Regions from separate parts of the Marinomonas sp. BSi20584 genome, predicted to be linked through region 4. Evidence: predicted binding sites of a transcription regulator. Region 4 holds the regulator's gene; each other region holds the start of a gene.
The links. Region 4 encodes sigma-54, which starts transcription at its own class of promoters, with help from an activator protein. Its sites were predicted from a motif close to TGGCACNNNNNTTGCTNT; they were not measured.
Positions count from the first base shown of each region.

Region 1 (4,711 bases), on a different contig from region 4:
TTACGCTGAACATTCAAAAGAAATGGGTGATGACCCAGAAAGAGATCCACCATTCTTCTTTGCAAAAGATTCTTCTTGTGTTGTACCTGCAGGCTTTTCTGAAACAACTTTTATTACTTATCCAATGGCTACATCACAGTTTGAGTATGAGGTGGAGCTTGTTATCGCGATAGGTAAAGGTGGTCGTAATTTAACGATGCAGCAATCTAGAGAGGCCATTCTCGGTTATGCAGTAGGTTTGGACATGACTCGTCGAGATCTTCAGTCGCAAGCTAAAAAGAAAGGACGTCCTTGGGAGGTGGGTAAATCATTTGATGAGTCTGCACCAATAAGCCCTATTTTATTAAAAACAGACTTACTTGCTGATAATGTTTCAAAGGCTGAAATTGGATTAAAAGTTAATGGTGATCTTAAGCAAATTAGCAATGTTACAAACTTAACTTGGTCTATTGAAGAGGTTATTTGTAAGTTATCAGAGGTCTTTGAGTTACGACCAGGTGATTTAATAATGACGGGGACGCCTGAGAATGTAGGGGCTGTAGTTGTTGGGGATGAAATGCAGGCTTGGGTTGAGCATTTGGGTGAAATCAGAGTAAGTGTTACTGGTTGAATTTAGTGAATTTATTAGATAATTCTTCCGCTGCTGGATGCTTGTATTCAGTCAAAATATGAATAGCGACTTCAGCAGTGCAAAGACCGATATTTTTTTGATTACGACGTTTGTTGTATACGGATTTTACACCTTGAATTTCATGATGTTTGAATTTTTGTAGGTAGGGAGATTGATTGTATATTTTGCGAGCTTGTTGCCAAGTTCCGTCAATAATAATGGTGTTATTCTTGGATATCTGGCTATCACTAACAGCTTTTTGCTCTTCATTTTCACACAAATAAATTAGTAGAGTGTCGGATGGTGATAGGTTTAATATCGCTTCATCTGGCGCGACTCTGGACCATACGATAATTTCACATTCTTTTCCTAGGGTTTCTTTTACTAGTCTTCCTGTTCCTGATGCTTTTTTTAGTTCTTCACTGTGCGTGAGTAGCCAAATCTTCATTAGTATTTTCGCTTCAATAAATGGGCAATTATACAGACCTCTAGATGAACTAGAAAATAAAAAAGCCTGATGTCGGTTTAGTTAAAAATGAACCAAAACGACATCAGGCTTTTATACGAGGTAGTGTTATTCTTTGCCAATAGAGCCTATTTTATGAATTGACAAGTCTGCCCCGTTAAATTCATCCTCTTCACTGAGGCGTAATCCGCTCACTAACTTAACTATTCCATAAACAATGAATCCGCTTAGTGTTGCTATTACGATTCCACCAGAGCTTCCTACGAGCTGAGAGAAGAAGCTAACGCCACCTAAGCCACCAAGCGTCTCGGATCCAAAAATACCTGCTGCAATGCCTCCCCAGGCTCCACAAACGCCATGCAGAGGCCAAACACCGAGAACATCATCTGTGTGTTTGAATTTTTGCTGAATAATAGTAAACAAAGTGGTGAATATTACACCGGCAAATGCTCCTGTGGCTAAAGCGCCAATAGGGTGCATGATGTCTGAACCTGCGCATACGGCAACTAAACCTGCTAAGGGGCCATTGTGGATAAAGCCTGGGTCATTTTTTCCAAATAACATGGCCGCTATGATGCCACCAACCATCGCCATTAAAGAATTAACAGCCACTAAACCGCTTACGCCATCAAGCGTTTGTGCTGACATGACGTTAAAACCAAACCAACCTATGCAAAGTATCCAAGCGCCTAAGGCCAAAAATGGGATGTTTGACGGTGCGAATGCGACTAATTTTCCGTGTCTAAAACGGCCTCTGCGTGTACCAAGTAGGATAATGGCAGCAAGGGCAACCCAGCCCCCAAAAGCATGAACGACAACGGAGCCTGCAAAGTCATGAAAAGGCGCCCCGTATTGTTTTTCTAGCCAATCTTGAAGACCATAATTACCATTCCATACAATGCCTTCAAAAAATGGATAGGCAATGCCAACAATTATTGCTGCAGAAATTAGCATGGGATAAAATTTTGCTCGCTCAGCAACACCACCAGAAATTATGGCAGGTATCGCCGCAGCAAAAGTCATGAGGAAAAAAAACTTTACTAAACTATAGCCATGCTCCTGCGATAGTACTGTTGCACTGTCAAAAAAATTAATGCCATAGGCAATTTGATAGCCAACAAAAAAGTAAACGAGCGCCGAAATTGCAAAATCAGTCATTATTTTGACTAACGCATTTACTTGATTCTTATGCCGTACCGTTCCCACTTCTAAAAAAGCGAACCCTGCATGCATGGCGAATACCATTATGGCGCCAAGTAGTATAAAAAGAGTATTTGAACTGGAAACTAGCATCTCTACTGCACTGTTTGTGGATGTCAAAGGTGGCTCCTAACGTTTGTTTTTGCACCGAAAAGGTTTGCTATTGTCCTTAATTGCTCTTTTTTGGGGCTTTATTGGTTTTTTTAGATTGTTTAATTCAAATTTATTTTGGATTAAGCAATAAACGTTCCATCTGTGCTTTTATTTGGTGCTATTTAATTAAACTCTTCCTAAATTGCACTGTTTTGAAGTTTTGGGAGTTTTTGTTGTTTTATGGCTTAGTATGGTTATGATTTTAGGTTGGCTTTATAGGATAGGGCTAATATTTTGGTTGAGTGTTATTACTTTTTTTAACAATACTTGTTTTTCATCCGCTTTCTATTTTATTTTTTACGACTTATTATCGATGAGTTGGTGTATTTTTTAAGATAAATCTTAACTTAATATGCTTAACATTAAGAAGTTACTCAAGCTTTAAAGGCTTTTAGCATAGTTAAAAGATTGCCCATTTAAGGGCAACATAAATAATGAGGTTGTTATGTCAGGTCAGTTAGTATCAGGTATTGTTAAATGGTTTAATGATGAAAAAGGATTTGGTTTTATTGAGCGTGAAGGCGGACCTGATGTTTTCGTTCATTTTCGTTCAATAAATGGTAGTGGTCGTCGCACTTTACAAGAAGGTCAAAAAGTAACGTTCGAAGTGACTCAAGGACAGAAAGGTCCCCAAGCTGAGAATGTTACACCAGTTTAAATAAGCTTTTGATTGACCAAAAAACCATGCGCTTGAATATCTTACTTTATATGAGGTATTTATTATGAGCATGGTTTTTTTATGTTTATAATTTGTATAGTTTATAAAAAGTAGGAGATATTTTTGCTGCCGTTTTTGTATTCGTTTAGGCGTTGTCCTTATGCAATGCGCTCTAGATACGCGCTAGCTGAACTGAATGTCTATGTGTACTTGCGCGAGGTGGTTTTAAAGTCTAAACCGCCAGAATTATTGTTATTGGGAGGGCGTTCGACGGTTCCTCAGTTAATTGACCTTGATGGGACGCGATATCCTGAGAGCTTGGATATTATTTTTTGGGCTCTAGCGCGGGCAGGTGATAAGCAAAAGGCTGATGAATTGTGGCCTGCAGACAGTCAGAAACGGCATCGAATAATGTCTTGGGTTACTTACAATGATCATTTTTTTAAGTACTGGCTGGATAGATATAAATATGCGGATCGACACCCAGAACGTAGCGAAGCCTATTATCGCGGTAGAGGAGCGGTATTTTTGTCTCGACTGGAGAAGCGTTTAGAAAATAGGGTATTTATAGCAGGTGAGGCGAGAAGTTTGGCGGATATTGCCATTTTCCCCTTCATCCGTCAGTTTGCAGCTGTGAATCCGAAATGGTTTGATTTGTCTGAGTACACTAATGTGAAACGTTGGCTTGCTTATTTCGTTAACTCGGATAGGTTCATTTCTGTAGTCATGGCAAAACATCCAGCTTGGCACGCAGGGCAAGAAAATACTCTGTACCCTGCTACCTAACTAGATGGTATCTAGTTAATTAGACCAAATGAAACCCAGTATAGAAATCCGGGGTCAGCATCGCTTGGTAGCTTCAGGGTGACAAAGTTACCATTATTGTCAATGTACGATGTATTTGGAAAATTTTGTTTTAATACTGCTAGATTGGTTTGTGCCAAATCTGTTTGTTTCAAATCATTGTATGATTGAATGCTTATGGCCAGTGCTTCCTCTACAGAGCGTGTGCTTGGATAGTGTTGAATTACTTCTTGGCTACGACGTAGTGCAGAAAGCGGTGCTTTCCTTTTAAGGTAATAGCGTGCCACTTGTAGTTCGTGACGGGCCACCATTTCTCGCAAATAATACATACGTGCTTTTGCATCAGGAGCATAAGTGCTTTTGGGAAAACGAGATGTAAAATCTGCAAGTTCATTAAATGCTTTGGCAAGTTCTTTCGAATCTCTTTCACTTGGATCAAGATTTAAGTAGCGAGACATTAAGCTTTCTGCACCTTTGTAGGTTGATAAAGCACGCATATAATAAGCATAATCTACAGAATCGTGTTCTGGATGATTTTTGATAAATCGCTCAGCTGATGCATGAGCTGCGATGAAATCGCTTGCCTCCATTTGTGCGTAAATTAAGTCTAATTCCGCGCGAGTACTAAATTCACCAAATGGATAGCGAGAATCTAAATCTTTTAGATGTTTAATGGCGGTAGTAGGAAGATTTTCTTTTAGAGCTTGCTGAGCTTTGTCGTAATAGACGCGTTCAGGTAGGTCTGGTTCTTGTACCTGTTTGCTTGAACAGGCAACAATGAATAAAGAAAAACTAACTATTCCAGAGAATCGGAGCAACG
Region 1 covers NZ_KZ454898.1:4,157-8,867, forward strand. Annotated here, with positions in the region: gene TY87_RS20535 (fumarylacetoacetate hydrolase family protein) at 1-610, shown strand, start outside; gene TY87_RS20540 (tRNA-uridine aminocarboxypropyltransferase) at 600-1,058, opposite strand; gene TY87_RS20545 (ammonium transporter) at 1,185-2,396, opposite strand; gene TY87_RS20550 (cold-shock protein) at 2,875-3,087, shown strand; gene TY87_RS20555 (glutathione S-transferase) at 3,223-3,873, shown strand; gene TY87_RS20560 (outer membrane protein assembly factor BamD) at 3,885-4,711, opposite strand, start outside.
Region 1: a site for sigma-54 is predicted at 2,511-2,528, ahead of TY87_RS20545 (ammonium transporter). Genes of this name have one in related genera too.

Region 2 (4,711 bases), on a different contig from region 4:
GTCCGTAGGCATGCTTTCGTTTTCCTGCCAAGATATTGTTCCCATTGCGTTTGCTTCTATATTTAAACAACACTCAGGGATTCGTCTACAAGCCATGCAAGGTCCTTATCACATGCTGGCAAATGCCCTACGACAAGGTGAGATCGATTGCTTTTTAGGCCTAATGAGAAAAGGTCCGCTTCATCCAGAGTTAATTGAACTGCCCTTATTAAAAGCCCAATACGCTTTGATTGCTCGTGCTGATCATCCGATTCACAACGAAGCAAAGACACTCAATGATCTGGTTAATGAACGCTGGATTGTAGCGCGTCACGGCACGCCTATTAGGGATTATTTCGAAAGTCTGTTCCATAGCATAGACAACAAACCACCCATCCAAGCACTGGAAATGTTGACCTTTGCCTCTTCTGAAGAGCTGGTTATCCACAGTGACGCCATCGCGCTGTTATTCTATGACGACTGGAATATAAACAAACTCAACCCTCGCCTAAAGCAAATCCCTATCTCACTCCCAAAACCTGAATGCACCATAGGGATAACACTGCATCGCGAACGACAATCCACCATTATTCAGACATTCATTGAAGAGTTAAAGTTAACGATTATAGACAAGCTAAAAACACAATAACCGATAACCGATAACCATGAGACCGCGAATAACAAAAAGCTCCATACCATCAGCATGGAGCTTTTTCATTTCTAATGATTTACCTATCTAAACACCTTAAAAAGGATAAGGCGTTGCAGCTTGCTTAATGGTCACCCATTGCCAATGAGTATAAAGATCCCAATCCGCAGGGCCACACACCGCGCTGCCATTGCCTGATGCGCCGCAACCACCAAATGGGTTAATGCATTCATCGTTGACGGTTTGATCATTGATATGCAGTAAGCCAACATGCAACTGAGCACCAATACGTTGTGCTCGAGAAAGATCGTTCGAAATCACCGCTCCAGCTAAACCATATTGTGTGTTGTTCGCCATAGCCACAGCTTCGTCATCGTGTTTAAAGGTAACAATATTAACCACTGGACCAAAGATTTCTTCATCAAAAGAACGCATTCCCGGCTTCACATTGCTCAATACTGTTGGCGTATAGAAAGGCCCTTCGTGCGTTCCGCCCGCTTCTAGCTTAGCGCCCGCCGCGATGGTGTCCTGAACAATCGCGTGAACTTTTTCAAGCTGGCGCTGATTAATCAGCGGCCCTAAAGCGACTTTTCCAGAAGCTGGATCACCGACGGGTAAATGCTTGGCTTTTTCGACGATTTTAGCCGTTAGCACTTCTGCGATGCTTTCTTGAACCAAGATACGACCAGACGCCATGCAAATTTGTCCTTGGTGGAAATACGCACCCCAAGCAATATTACTGGCAGCCACATCTAAATCGGCATCTTCCAAAATGATCAAGGAGCTTTTGCCACCTAACTCAAGAGACACTTTTTTCAAATTACGACCACAGGCTTCACCCACTTTTCGGCCTGCAGCAGTAGATCCAGTAAACGCCACCATACCGATCTCTGGCGCAGCACAAAGCGCTTCACCAGCTTCAACAGCACCCGGTAAGACTTGAAATACGCCTTTTGGCAAACCTGCGGCCTCCAAGGCAAGAGCAAGAATAAAACCGCCAGTGACAGGCGTTTGTGGATCTGGTTTGGTGACTACCGCATTACCTGTCGCCAAGGCTGGAGCAATAGATCGAATAGAGAGAATCATCGGAAAGTTAAAGGGAGAAATAACACCCGCAACACCAATAGCCTTACGTGTCGCGTAAGACATTTTTTCGGGGACAGAAGGCAACGTTAGACCATTTGGCTCCAACGTCATATTGGCAGCCAATTGCAGAATTAGAATGGCTTCTTTTACTTCGTGCTGGCCTTTAGGAATAATACCGCCGGTTTCACGGGCAATATACAAAGCCAGTTCGTCAAAGTTTTCTTGCATGAAAGCGGCGGCTTTATGAAACAATGTAGCCTTGTCTCTTGGTGGGACTTTTAACCATTCTTTTTGCGCTTCATTGGCTCGTTGACAAGCCAAATAAACTTCATCTGCTGTAGCAATACCGACTTCACTCAAAACCTTACCTGTCGCTGGCTCCATAACGTCTTGCTTGTTTGAAGCAGCAACCCAGTCACCCGTAAAAAACTTACCAGACCATTTTTTAGATTCAAGTACAGATACTGTCATGTGTATTCTCCTATTTATTTTTATTAGCCACTGAATTTCTACTAAGACAAATCAAGCCAAGTGGAAGTTCAGTATTTTGGTTATTCATACCATTCGTACACTACAGCAATAGCTATGCCGAAATAATACTTCAGCAAATTCCATCAAAATATAAAACGCAACATATTGATAAATAAAGGTTTGTAATTTTATCAATATCGATAATCCGATATTGCATTGTATAAATATCCAACAACAACTTGACGATATCGTTAAATACAATCAAAACTAGGAAAAAGCAGTTAACCATTTCATCAACTAGATGAAAGAGGAAAAATAATAATGACGAACTCTCATCGCATTTCTTTAGCAGACTTAGCTAAAAGCAATCAAAAAATCCTACTCAAAGGCAGCTCCCGTGAACTAGATGGCCAACATGCACCCACCGTAGAGGAGCTGACAGAATGTCTGTTTTTTTCGCCCGGTGATGGTCGCATTTGGTTAGACGATCAACGCATGTTACTGATCCACAGCTCGTCGTTTGGGCTGTTGCGTCGCGAGATGATTGATTCCCTTGGTCTCGAAAAATCGCGCGACATTCTTACTCGAACAGGTTATTTATCTGGCCTAAGAGACGCAGAGCTCATTCAAAAGCGCTGGCCAGACTCAGATCCAGCCTCCATTTTCACTGCTGGCACTCATCTTCATGGGCTAGAAGGTGTCGTCAAAGTGGAAACTATTCACTTTGAATTTGACACCGAAAAAGGTGCATATGATGGTGAATTTCTTTGGCATCACAGCAGTGAAGATGAAGAACACATTGCCGCTTACGGCATTGGTAGCTCACCCGCATGCTGGATGGAATTAGGTTACGCCATCGGTTATGTCTCTGGCTTAGTAGGATCTCTGGTCATTTTCAGAGAAATAGAATGTCAATCTATGGGGCATTCGGTCTGTCGGGTCATCGGTAAATCTGCCGAACTTTGGGATAATATCGAAGACGATATTCGCTTCCTTAACGTCACTTCTCAAAATGCTGAACTGGTTACTAAACCTTCCCCTAAACTCGACCTAATGGAACCAGAACTGTTAGACGATCAGCCAAAAATGATTGGAGTTTCCGCCGCTTTTACCGCTGCTAATCATTCATTACAAAAGGTCGCACCAACCAATGCTACAGTGCTATTCACTGGCGAATCTGGAGTAGGCAAGGAGCTTTTTGCCAGTATGCTGCATAAATTCAGTCGCCAAACTGGTCCTTTTGTCGCATTTAACTGTGCTGCGATTCCTGAAAATCTCATAGAAACTGAACTGTTTGGCGTCGAAAAAGGCGCCTATACAGGAGCAACGAGTAGCCGTCCCGGTCGCTTTGAAAGAGCCAATGGCGGTACACTATTCTTAGATGAAATTGGCACACTAAGCCTAGCAGGACAGAGTAAATTATTGCGTGTTTTACAAGAAAAAGAAGTAGAACGAGTCGGCGGTATTTCAGCTATTAAAGTCAATGTAAGAGTCGTCGCTGCAACCAATGTAGACCTACGTAAAGCCATTGAAAAAGGCGAATTCCGCGAAGATTTGTTCTTTCGTTTAAACGTCTTCCCAATACATCTACCTCCGCTAAGAGAGCGAAAAGCTGACATCCCATTGCTCATTAATCACTTCTACCATCACTTTTGCCAACTGCATCAAAAAGCACCATCTGGCATGACACAAACAGCGCGACGAGCGTTATTAAATTATGGTTTTCCGGGGAATATTCGTGAGTTACAAAATCTAATGGAGCGCGGCGTGATTGCATCAGAAGAAGGTGAACCGATTGATCTTCCACATTTGTTTAGAAACGAGTTTATTCCAGAAGAAATTATCTACTCAGTGAATCACCAAGGCACCTTAAGCCATGCCGATAGCAAAAAAGAAGCGACAGAATCGCTCTTGGAACACATCACTCAATTTGTCGGTGGAAAAAATCATTTTGATATTGAAGAGCTTGAACAAAGCTTATTACAAGAAGCCGTAGATAACGCCCAAGGCAATTTATCTGAAGCGGCAAGACGAGTTGGTCTAAGCAGACCACAATTGGCTTATCGTCTGAAGAAGAATAAGTAAAACAAAAAAGTGGTCATTTAAAAATCAGATAAGCCTGTGATACAGCACAATCACAGGCTTATCAGCTTCCGTCGATCTACCATATTCTGAATATTTAAAGATAAGTCGAAGCTAATCCACCATCAACAGGTATATTCACGCCACATACCCAACGGGAAGCATCGGAGCAAAGAAAAGCGATCACTTCTGCCACTTCATCCGAATAAGCAGGACGTAACATACGCTCGGCGTCTTTTTGAACTCGCTCTTCACCAAGCATAGATACAAAATCGCCTAAAATTGGCGTAAAAACAGGACCTGGAGCCACGCAATTCATACGTACGCCATGATCACGGAACCAAGTAAAAGCTTGCTGCGTTGACCAAACAATAAGAGCTTCTTTGAAATACTGATAACAGGTTTCTTGTGGAACTGGGTTCTTTTTCAGCCAAGCAGCACCTT
Region 2 covers NZ_KZ454871.1:6,345-11,055, forward strand. Annotated here, with positions in the region: gene TY87_RS03935 (LysR family transcriptional regulator) at 1-628, shown strand, start outside; gene TY87_RS03940 (benzaldehyde dehydrogenase) at 725-2,185, opposite strand; gene TY87_RS03945 (sigma-54-dependent Fis family transcriptional regulator) at 2,507-4,270, shown strand; gene TY87_RS03950 (coniferyl-alcohol dehydrogenase) at 4,365-4,711, opposite strand, start outside.
Region 2: a site for sigma-54 is predicted at 2,288-2,305, ahead of TY87_RS03940 (benzaldehyde dehydrogenase). Genes of this name have one in related genera too.

Region 3 (4,711 bases), on a different contig from region 4:
ATGGCTGCCTAATCACGATCAATATTTAAACGTCTAAATACTCTTTTCATCTAAATAAACGGTATTTGCTTGCACATGTGCAAAATTTAATCAAAAATTCCATAAGCTAAAACGCCCTACTTAATCGATTCGCAAGAAGGAACTGACATGAATGCTTCCAATCAAGCACATCTAACGATCCAAGGCTGCGGCTACCGAATCGAAAATGACAGAGTCATCATTTCCATTCAGCGCATTGCTAATGATAGAGACGAAGGAAATCTAAGTGGCACGTTGCAACTACAGTTGTGTGCATTTCATCAAGGTATTGGGGATTTAGAAAAAATAGTCCTCGCGTCAACTATTATTGGTGAAATGAAAGGGCAGCATTTTCTTTCCGATTGCTACTACGATTTGTTTTTTCAACCACCACAGGTTGGCTCTTGGCAATTAGCATTGCAACTTAGCGAATGGAACGGAGTAGATTACACCTTGTGTGACTCAGCTTATTTCGACACGGCTTATCAAGTTGAAGCACCATCCAATCCCTCTGTCCCAGCGATGCAAGTTGACGAACTAGAGAACGAAAAAGCAGCATCTACGCCGAAAATAGCAACAGAGCACCCCACCGTAAAAAAGCCGAAAGAAGTAAAAAAAAACGCCACTGGTTACGCCGATGGCTATCTCGCCATTAATAAATCAAAAGTGGACAAGCTTCTAAAGGTGAAAGGCGTACCGAAAAAAGTACTAGAAAAGTTGATAGCAGAGCGTCCTTTTCAATCAGAAAAAGCCGTTCTTAATATCAAAGGGATGGGGCCGGTTATGATGGAAAAAATACTTGCTGAATTAACAAAATAAGTAGCATTAAGCCTGCGTAAGCAGGCCATTCACTAACCTTATTCTTTAAGGGATATTAACCACAGTAGTATTCTTCACCTCTTCCATAGCTACATAAGTACGAGATTCTCGAACATGTGGCAGCGTCAGTAGGGTTTCTCCAAGCAAAAGGCGGTAAGAGTCCATGTTGGATACGCGTGCTTTTAGCAGGTACTCAAAATCACCAGCTATCAAGTGACACTCCAAAATTTCAGGGATTTCAGTAACCGCTGTTTTGAATTCATTAAAACCTTCTGGAGACGTTGTCTTTAGACGAATCTCGACAAAAACAAGCAATCCTGCGTCCACTTTCTTTGGATTAACCAAAGCACAATAGCCCGTAATGTAACCATTACGTTCCAAGCGGCGCACTCGCTCCAAACAAGGAGTAGCACTTAGCCCTACTCGACTAGCCAACTCTACATTCGATAAACGGCCATTAATCTGCAGTTCTCGAAGAATTTTTTTGTCTAAGCGATCAAGCGGTTTTGCTGAGTTATCCATCTGATGTGGATCTCCTTACATGGCTTCAATTGATGCTTAAGTCTACCATGCAGATTACAAATTATGGAAAGCGCTTTATTCAATATATTGCGTATGGGTATTCAAATTAAGCACAACAAAGCACATGAAAGCACCAAAATGATGCAAAAAATTCATCTAGCACAAAATAGATCCATCACCTTTGTGTTATGCCCTATATTTGTGCAAAAAAAATAGACCCTATTATCTCACAGAGCCTTGTTTTCTCTAGCTTTAATAAAAGAGGATATTCAACTAAGCTGATTAGAAAGTATCTCGTTTCAAACTCAAAAAGCGCAAAAAACTAGCATTCCACACATCTTTCCTGACATTTTATCCTTGACTACTCCTCAAAAGAGTAATTCTATAGGGGTATGTGATGATCTTTTAGAGGAATCGTCTACATATACCTAACAACAAGAATAATTAAATGTTGGCACTAACTTTGCTAGTTTCAAAACACGGATTTTAAAATCTGAAATATAGAATCAAGCAAGATAACAACATATATAAAAACGCCTGGGAGGCTCAATATAATGAAATCGAATGTTTGTAAATTACTTTCGACCGCTGCAATCGCCGCAACTATCAGCGCTGGCGCTGCTGCGTCAACACTTGAAGATGTTAAAGCAAAAGGCTTCGTTCAATGTGGTGTCAGTACTGGTGTTCCAGGTTTCTCCAATGCTGATGATAAAGGCAACTGGACTGGCATAGACGTTGATGCTTGTCGCGCTGTTGCTTCCGCTATTTTTGGCGATGCTCAAAAAGTTAAATTCACTCCCCTTTCTGCGAAAGAACGTTTCACTGCTCTACAATCTGGTGAAATCGATATCCTTGCTCGTAACACAACTTGGACTTACACCCGTGACGCGTCTTTGGGTCTAGACTTCACTGCAGTTAACTTTTACGACGGTCAAGGCTTCATGGTTCGTAAAGACCTAGGCGTAAAATCTGCGATGGATCTTGATGGTGCAACGGTTTGTACTGAGCAAGGCACAACGACAGAATTGAACATGGCGGATTTCTTCCGTAAAAACAAACTGTCTTACGTTCCAGTTGTAGTACAAAAAGCAGACGAAGCGTTAGCAGCTTACGACTCAGGCCGTTGTGACGTATACACTACGGATAAATCAGGTCTAGCGGCTCACCGTACTAAACTAGCTGATCCATCTGCTCACGTTATTCTTCCAGAAACGATTTCTAAAGAACCACTAGGTCCAGTTGTTCGCCATGGCGACAACCAATGGAAAGATATCGTAACTTGGTCTATGTATGTTCAAGTTAACGCGGAAGAAATGGATATTTCATCTAAAAACGTTGCTAAGATCAAAAGTGAAACCAATGATCCAGGCATCAAACGTCTACTAGGTGTTGAAGGTGATATGGGTGCTCAACTAGAGCTTCCTGCTGATTGGGCTTACAACATCATCGCTAACGTAGGTAACTACGGTGAAGTGTTTGAGCGTAACGTTGGTCCATCTACTCCTGTTGATCTACCACGTGGTCTTAATGCTCTATGGACTGAAGCTGGCGGCATCATGTACGCGCCACCAGTTCGTTAATACCTAAAGCAAAAAAACTGCTTGGGTATTTACCCAGCGACTAGAGAGTCGCTGGGTTTCTCCCCCCTTTCTTACACATCTGACGAGCATTTCATTGCCTGAACCAAGATGAGCGATAAAACAACTCCGAGCAATAACAGCTTTTTGAACGACGCGGGTAATCGTGCCTTAATTTTTCAAATTTTGCTGCTAGCGATGGTGGTCTTTGCGGGTTATTACTTATTTAGTAACCTTCAAGCCAACCTCGATAACCGAGGGATTTCCACTGGTTTCTCATTTTTTAATGAGCCTGCTGGTTTTCCAATTCTTATTCACCTTATTGAATACACCGAAGCTAATACTTACGGACGAGCGTTTGTTGTTGCTTTAATCAACACCTTCGTAATCTCTCTATTAGGTATAATATTAGCCACTATTATTGGTGTAATAATGGGCCTAGCCCGTTTATCAAAAAACTGGTTAGTGGCACGTTTAGCAACTGTCTATATTGAAACATTGCGTAACATTCCATTATTGTTGCAGATGTTCTTTTGGTATTTTGCGGTACTTGCTGCGCTACCAGCACCTGCTCAAAGTTATGAGTTTGCCGATTTTTTACTTAACAAACGCGGCATCTACTCACCAAACCCAATAACCCAAGATGGCTTTGGATTGGTAATCGTCGGTTTCATCCTATCGATTGTCGCATCTATCGGCGTCATCGTTTGGGCCAAAAAACGCCAAACTAGAACAGGATTATGGTTTCCTGCTTATTGGGCTTCATTGGGTGTCATTTTTGGTATTACCTTTATCTTTCTTGCCATGGCAGGGTTTCCAATAGAGTTTGATTTACCAACAAAAAGTCGCTTTAACGTGACTGGTGGTATGGTGCTACCGCCTGAATTTGTTGCGGTATTAGTTGCCCTATCAACTTACACTGGCGCTTTTATTGCCGAGATCGTTCGCGCTGGTATTTTGTCCGTAAACTGGGGACAAACCGAGGCAGCTCGCTCTTTAGGCTTACGTGATAGCATGACACAGCGTCTAATTGTCTTGCCTCAAGCGTTGCGCGTTATTATTCCGCCACTAACAAGCCAATACCTTAACTTAGCGAAAAACTCTTCTTTAGGGGCTGCTATTGCATACCCTGAATTGGTAGCTGTCGTGATGGGTACAACGCTGAACCAAACAGGTCAAGCGATTGAAACCATTGGTCTTTGTATGTTGGTTTACGGTTCATTGAGTCTATCGATTTCGGTATTCATGAACTGGTACAACAACAAAATGTCATTAATTGAGCGCTAGGAGGCAGATCATGGCTATTATCTTTAAACCATCACCAAGCCTCCCACCACCGGTTACATCGGTTGGTGCCGTGGCATGGGTACGTCAGAATTTATTTTCGTCCCCGCTTAATATTTTTCTAACGTTCTTTAGTATCTACATATTGTATTTACTACTTCCACCCGTTGTTGAGTGGGCTTTAATTAATGCTACTTGGGAAGGTTCATCTAAAGCGGCCTGTACTGCTGGCGGTGCTTGTTGGGCTTTCATCGGTGTGTATTTTGATCAGTTCATGTACGGTTTGTATCCAGAAGCAGAAACATGGCGTATTAATTTAGCCGTGATTCTATTAGTGGTTATGGTTGGTGCTTTTGCCATTAAGACGATTAACAAACTGTATCTTTCTATCGCTATTATCGTTGCTTACCCCATTGTGGCTTACTTCTTGTTTGCTGGTGGTGTATTTGGTCTAGAAGTAGTAGAAACCTCTTTATGGGGTGGCCTTTTCC
Region 3 covers NZ_KZ454879.1:151,918-156,628, reverse strand. Annotated here, with positions in the region: gene recG (ATP-dependent DNA helicase RecG) at 1-37, shown strand, start outside; gene TY87_RS12200 (ComEA family DNA-binding protein) at 148-837, shown strand; gene lrp (leucine-responsive transcriptional regulator Lrp) at 883-1,359, opposite strand; gene TY87_RS12190 (amino acid ABC transporter substrate-binding protein) at 1,914-2,939, shown strand; gene TY87_RS12185 (amino acid ABC transporter permease) at 3,048-4,223, shown strand; gene TY87_RS12180 (amino acid ABC transporter permease) at 4,234-4,711, shown strand, end outside.
Region 3: a site for sigma-54 is predicted at 1,812-1,829, ahead of TY87_RS12190 (amino acid ABC transporter substrate-binding protein). Genes of this name have one in related genera too.

Region 4 (4,711 bases):
GTCAGTACTTGAGAGCCAGCTATACCGCCCATGCTAGCAACGATTGGCATGAGTATAGCTAATGCGACAACTTGGTCTAGTGTCTCTTGGAATAAGCCGATAACGTAAGACGCTGTAAAGGCGGTTATTAGGTTTATGCCAAGCCACACTGCGCGTCGCTTGGTGGTTTTCATGATGGGTGCGAAGGTATCTTCGTCATCATCAAGACCCGCCATGCTTAACATGGAGTGTTCGGCTTCGTCACGGATAACGTCTACAACGTCATCGATGGTGATGCGGCCAAGTAGTTTTTTAGTTTTGCTGTCAATAACGGGAGCGGATACTAGGTCCATTTTTTCAAAAAGCTGCGCGACTTCGCTGGCAGGCGTTTCTGCGTCAATGACGGTGAATTCTGTTTCCATGATATCGCGCACTGTAGCGCTAATATCTGATACCAGTAGTTTGGTAAGTGGAAGTATTCCTAAAAGGCGATCTGAACGGCTGACAACCAGTAAGTTGTCTGTCATGTCTGGTAGTGTTGAGTGTCTGCGTAAATAGCGAAACACTAGATCGACGGTAATGTTTGGACGTATGGTGATGGTGTCCGTATTCATCAAGCCGCCAGCAGAATCTTCCGAGTAGCTTAATAGTGCTTCAACTCTTGTTCTGTCTTGCGTGGACATTGACGCAAGAACTTCTTTTACGACCTTTTCTGGTAGGTGTTGCAGTAAGTCTGCAAGGTCATCGCTTTCAAAATGTTCGGATACGGCGATAAGTCGCTCTGTATCCATGTTTTTCATGAATTGTACGCCAATATCTTCGCTTAGATATTGAAGTACTTCGCCTTCATTCTTGGCTTCTATTAACTCCCAAAGAAGCTTACGCTCTTTGGGAGGAGAAGACTCTAATAGACGAGCAACATCCTGTGCGGGCAAAGCGCCGTTAAGTAAATAACGGATTTGCATGGTGGTACCGGATTCGAGCGATTCGGTGACCGTTTGGAGGTGATTTAGAGTGTTTTGCTCTGACATATAAGTCTTACTCGTCTTCACCAAAACGATTATTTATTAATTCTATTACCGCTTTTATTGCATCTAACTCGTCTTCACCATTGGTTTTGATGCGAATTTCTGTGCCTTTGCCGGCAGCAAGCATCATCATCGCCATGATGCTTTTTCCGTCAACATTTCGGCTATCTTTTTCTATGGTGATATCGCAAGAAAAGCGAGTGGTTGTTTCAACCAATTTGCCAGCAGCGCGAGCATGCAAGCCAAGTTTATTTATGATCGTGACGGACTCTTCCTGCATGCTTTTTTCCTATATTAGTGATTCAAATATATTGAATAGTTCTTCATTGGTCTGTGCTGTGCGCAATTTATCCAGTGCTTCTGGAGATTGGGCAAGTTCTGCTATTTGAGCTAGTGTTGCAAGGTGTTGGTCACACTCATGAGGTGGAACAATTAATGCAAATATTAAGTCTACCGCTCTTTTATCGATGGAATCGAAATCAATCGGAGTTTGCAATGACATAACGACAATAGCGGTATGGTTTGCAGATTCTAGGCGACAGTGTGGAATAGCTATGCCGTTGCCTATGCCTGTACTACCTAGCTTTTCACGACCTAGTAGTGCGTCATAGACAGCTTCGTTGTCACAATGCAGTCGATTGGAAGCAACTTCAGCAATGCTTTCAAGTACTCGTTTTTTACTAACAATATCTTGTTTTGCGAGAACGAGTTCCGCTTTTAATAATGATTTCAAGGACATGATAAAATGGTTTCCGTTTAGATCAGTCGTTTTCGTTCATTGGAAGGAGGGATGTTCATCGCCTCTCGATATTTGGCTACAGTGCGTCGAGCAACCTGTATGCCTTGGTCTGCTAAAATAGCAGCTAGCTTGTTATCGCTTAACGGTTTTTTCGCCGGTTCATCCGATACAAGCTTTTTAATCATAGCTCGTATTGCGGTAGAAGAACATTCTCCGCCAGAGGCGGTGTTTACATGGCTGGAGAAAAAGTATTTCAGCTCAAAGATGCCTTTTGGTGTGTGCATGTATTTCTGTGTTGTTACCCTAGAAATAGTTGACTCATGCATACCTACTTCTTCTGCGACATCATGAAGAACCATGGGTTTCATGGCTTCTTCCCCTAGTTCGAAGAAATCAATTTGTCGACTTACAATGCAGCTTGCCACTTTTAATAAAGTTTCGTTGCGGCTCTGTAGGCTCTTCATGAACCATTTTGCTTCTTGAAGAGATGTTTTTATGTAAGTCACATCTTCTGCTGTTGCTGCTGCAGTGCTAGCCATCGCTGAGTAAGTCTCATTGATTTTGATGGGCGGCAAAGCGTCATTATTTAGTTCCACTTGCCATACGTCATGGCGTTTTTTCACTGTGACATCAGGAATAACGTAGTCCGTGTCGTCAGCGTCAATAACTGAGCCTGGGCGTGGGTTGAGCTGTTGAATCAAATTGACGACTTCTTTTAGTGCTTCGTCTTTGAGCTTTGTCTTACGGCTCAACTGAGCAAAATCTCGATTACCTAATAATGGTAGGTAATGATCAATAAGATTGTATGTGCTCTTATACAGCGGGTGGCTTTGGAATGCTTCTAGTTGCACAAGAAGGCAGTCGCGTAGGTCAATTGAGCATACGCCTACAGGGTCAAAGCGCTGCAATCTATGCTGCACTGCAATGACTTCTTCAATATCTAGATCTTCTAATTCAGTGCCGAGAGATTCCCAGATGTCATCGGGAGAAATGCTTAAGTAGCCATCAGGTTGAACGCATTCAATGATGGCGTAAGCGATTTCAATGTCGCGATCTGACATGTGGGTTAAATTTAATTGCCATATAAGATGGTCTTGGATGCTTTCTGCTGGTGCGTTACGGCTTTCGAAGTCGCTATCGCCTTCGTAGCTGTTGTGATCGCTGACAGCTGCAGAACTTTGATAGGTATCATCCCAGTTACTATCTATGGATAGTTCTTCAGGGATGCTTTCTGTCCACTCAGATTCTACGCGTGGTTCTTCGCTATTATTGTCGACTGTTGTATCGGCAGCGCTTTTTGATTCTATGCTTGCAGGGATGTCGTGATGAATTTGTTCGTCGTCGTCGAGCTCAAGCAATGGGTTCGATTCAAGAAACTCATGAATTTCTTGTTTTAAATCCAACGTAGAAAGCTGCAGCAAGCGAATAGCCTGTTGCAGTTGTGGCGTCATAGTCAGCTGTTGACCAAGCTTTAATTGTAAAGACTGCTTCATAGAGCAACTCTTTCTTCTATTTGAATGAATTGGAACGAGTTATGCATACTACTCCCTTTCTACAGCAATGATAAGGGGTTACAGACGGAAGTCGTCGCCTAAATAGACCTTTTTTACTTGTTCATTGTTGATGACGGTACTGGCATCGCCAGATGCAATGATGTAACCATTGCCAACAATGTAAGCTTTATCACAGATGTCTAGTGTTTCTCTGACATTGTGATCGGTAATTAAGACACCGATTCCACTTTCTTGGAGATGTTTGATTATGTGTTTTATGTCACCAACTGAGATAGGGTCTACGCCAGCAAAGGGTTCATCAAGTAGGATGAATTTTGGGTTCATGGCAACCGCTCTCGCTATTTCAACCCGGCGCCTTTCTCCTCCTGATAGTGCCATTCCTAGGTTGGTGCGAATATGGGTGATATGAAACTCTTCTAAGAGTTCTTCTAGTCTTTCTTGTTGCTGTGCTTTTGTTAGCTTTTTGCGGGTTTCTAAAATGGCTAGGATATTATCTTCTACAGACATTTTCCTAAAAATAGATGCCTCTTGAGGGAGGTAGCCAATGCCTTTTTGAGCACGAGTATGCATGGCGTCATGAGTGATGTCTTGGCCATCAATAAATATGCCGCCAGCGTCGTTTGCTACCATGCCAACTATCATATAAAAACAGGTGGTCTTACCCGCGCCATTAGGGCCGAGTAGGCCAACGGCTTGGCCAGACTCAACGGAAATAGATACATCCTTTACGACTTGGCGTTTTTTGTAGCTCTTCGCAAGGTGTTTTGCTTCTAGTAGTGCCATCTATTTTTTATTCTCAGGTGCTTGTTTATCTTTTGGCGCTTGCGGTTGTAAGGTCATTGATACGCGCCCTGAATCTTTTTTCTCAGCACTGAATGTGCCGTCATCAATCATGTAGAGGATGTAGTCTGCGGTGATGGAGTTCTGCATTCTGCTTAGGTAACCATCACCAATAATTTCTAATTTTGATTCGCTGGTTAAATAATGTATTTCATTGCCTTTACTGATAACAATGTTGCCGCTCCAGTCTATCTGCTGACTGAATTTCGCAGGTTTTCCTGTGGCTTCTAGGCTGCTAAATTTTCGGGTCTTAGCGTCTGTTGTTACTTTAAGGTATTGGGCCTGAATTTCAATGGTACCTTGCTTAACAAATACATTGCCTTTGTATATTGCTTCGCCTGAATTTTGGTCGAATGATGCCTCATCAGCTTGTATTTCTAATGGCTTGGTTGTGTCTTCAGGTAGTGCGTATGCGTATTGGCCAATTAGGGCTGAAGTAAGCAACACGCTGACGTTAATGAATCGTTTCATATTTTCCTCGTACAGATCCTGTCATCACGACTTCTTCTGAGTTTATATATGTTGTAATTGTGCCAGCAGAAGTCTCTCCTTGAGTGGAGATAAGCGTTGCATTTCCATAGCTGGTTAGTGATTGATCTTTATCTAAATAA
Region 4 covers NZ_KZ454896.1:26,132-30,842, reverse strand. Annotated here, with positions in the region: gene mgtE (magnesium transporter) at 1-1,010, opposite strand, end outside; gene TY87_RS20100 (HPr family phosphocarrier protein) at 1,018-1,287, opposite strand; gene ptsN (PTS IIA-like nitrogen regulatory protein PtsN) at 1,297-1,746, opposite strand; gene TY87_RS20090 (RNA polymerase factor sigma-54) at 1,764-3,239, opposite strand; gene lptB (LPS export ABC transporter ATP-binding protein) at 3,318-4,043, opposite strand; gene lptA (lipopolysaccharide transport periplasmic protein LptA) at 4,044-4,571, opposite strand; gene lptC (LPS export ABC transporter periplasmic protein LptC) at 4,555-4,711, opposite strand, start outside.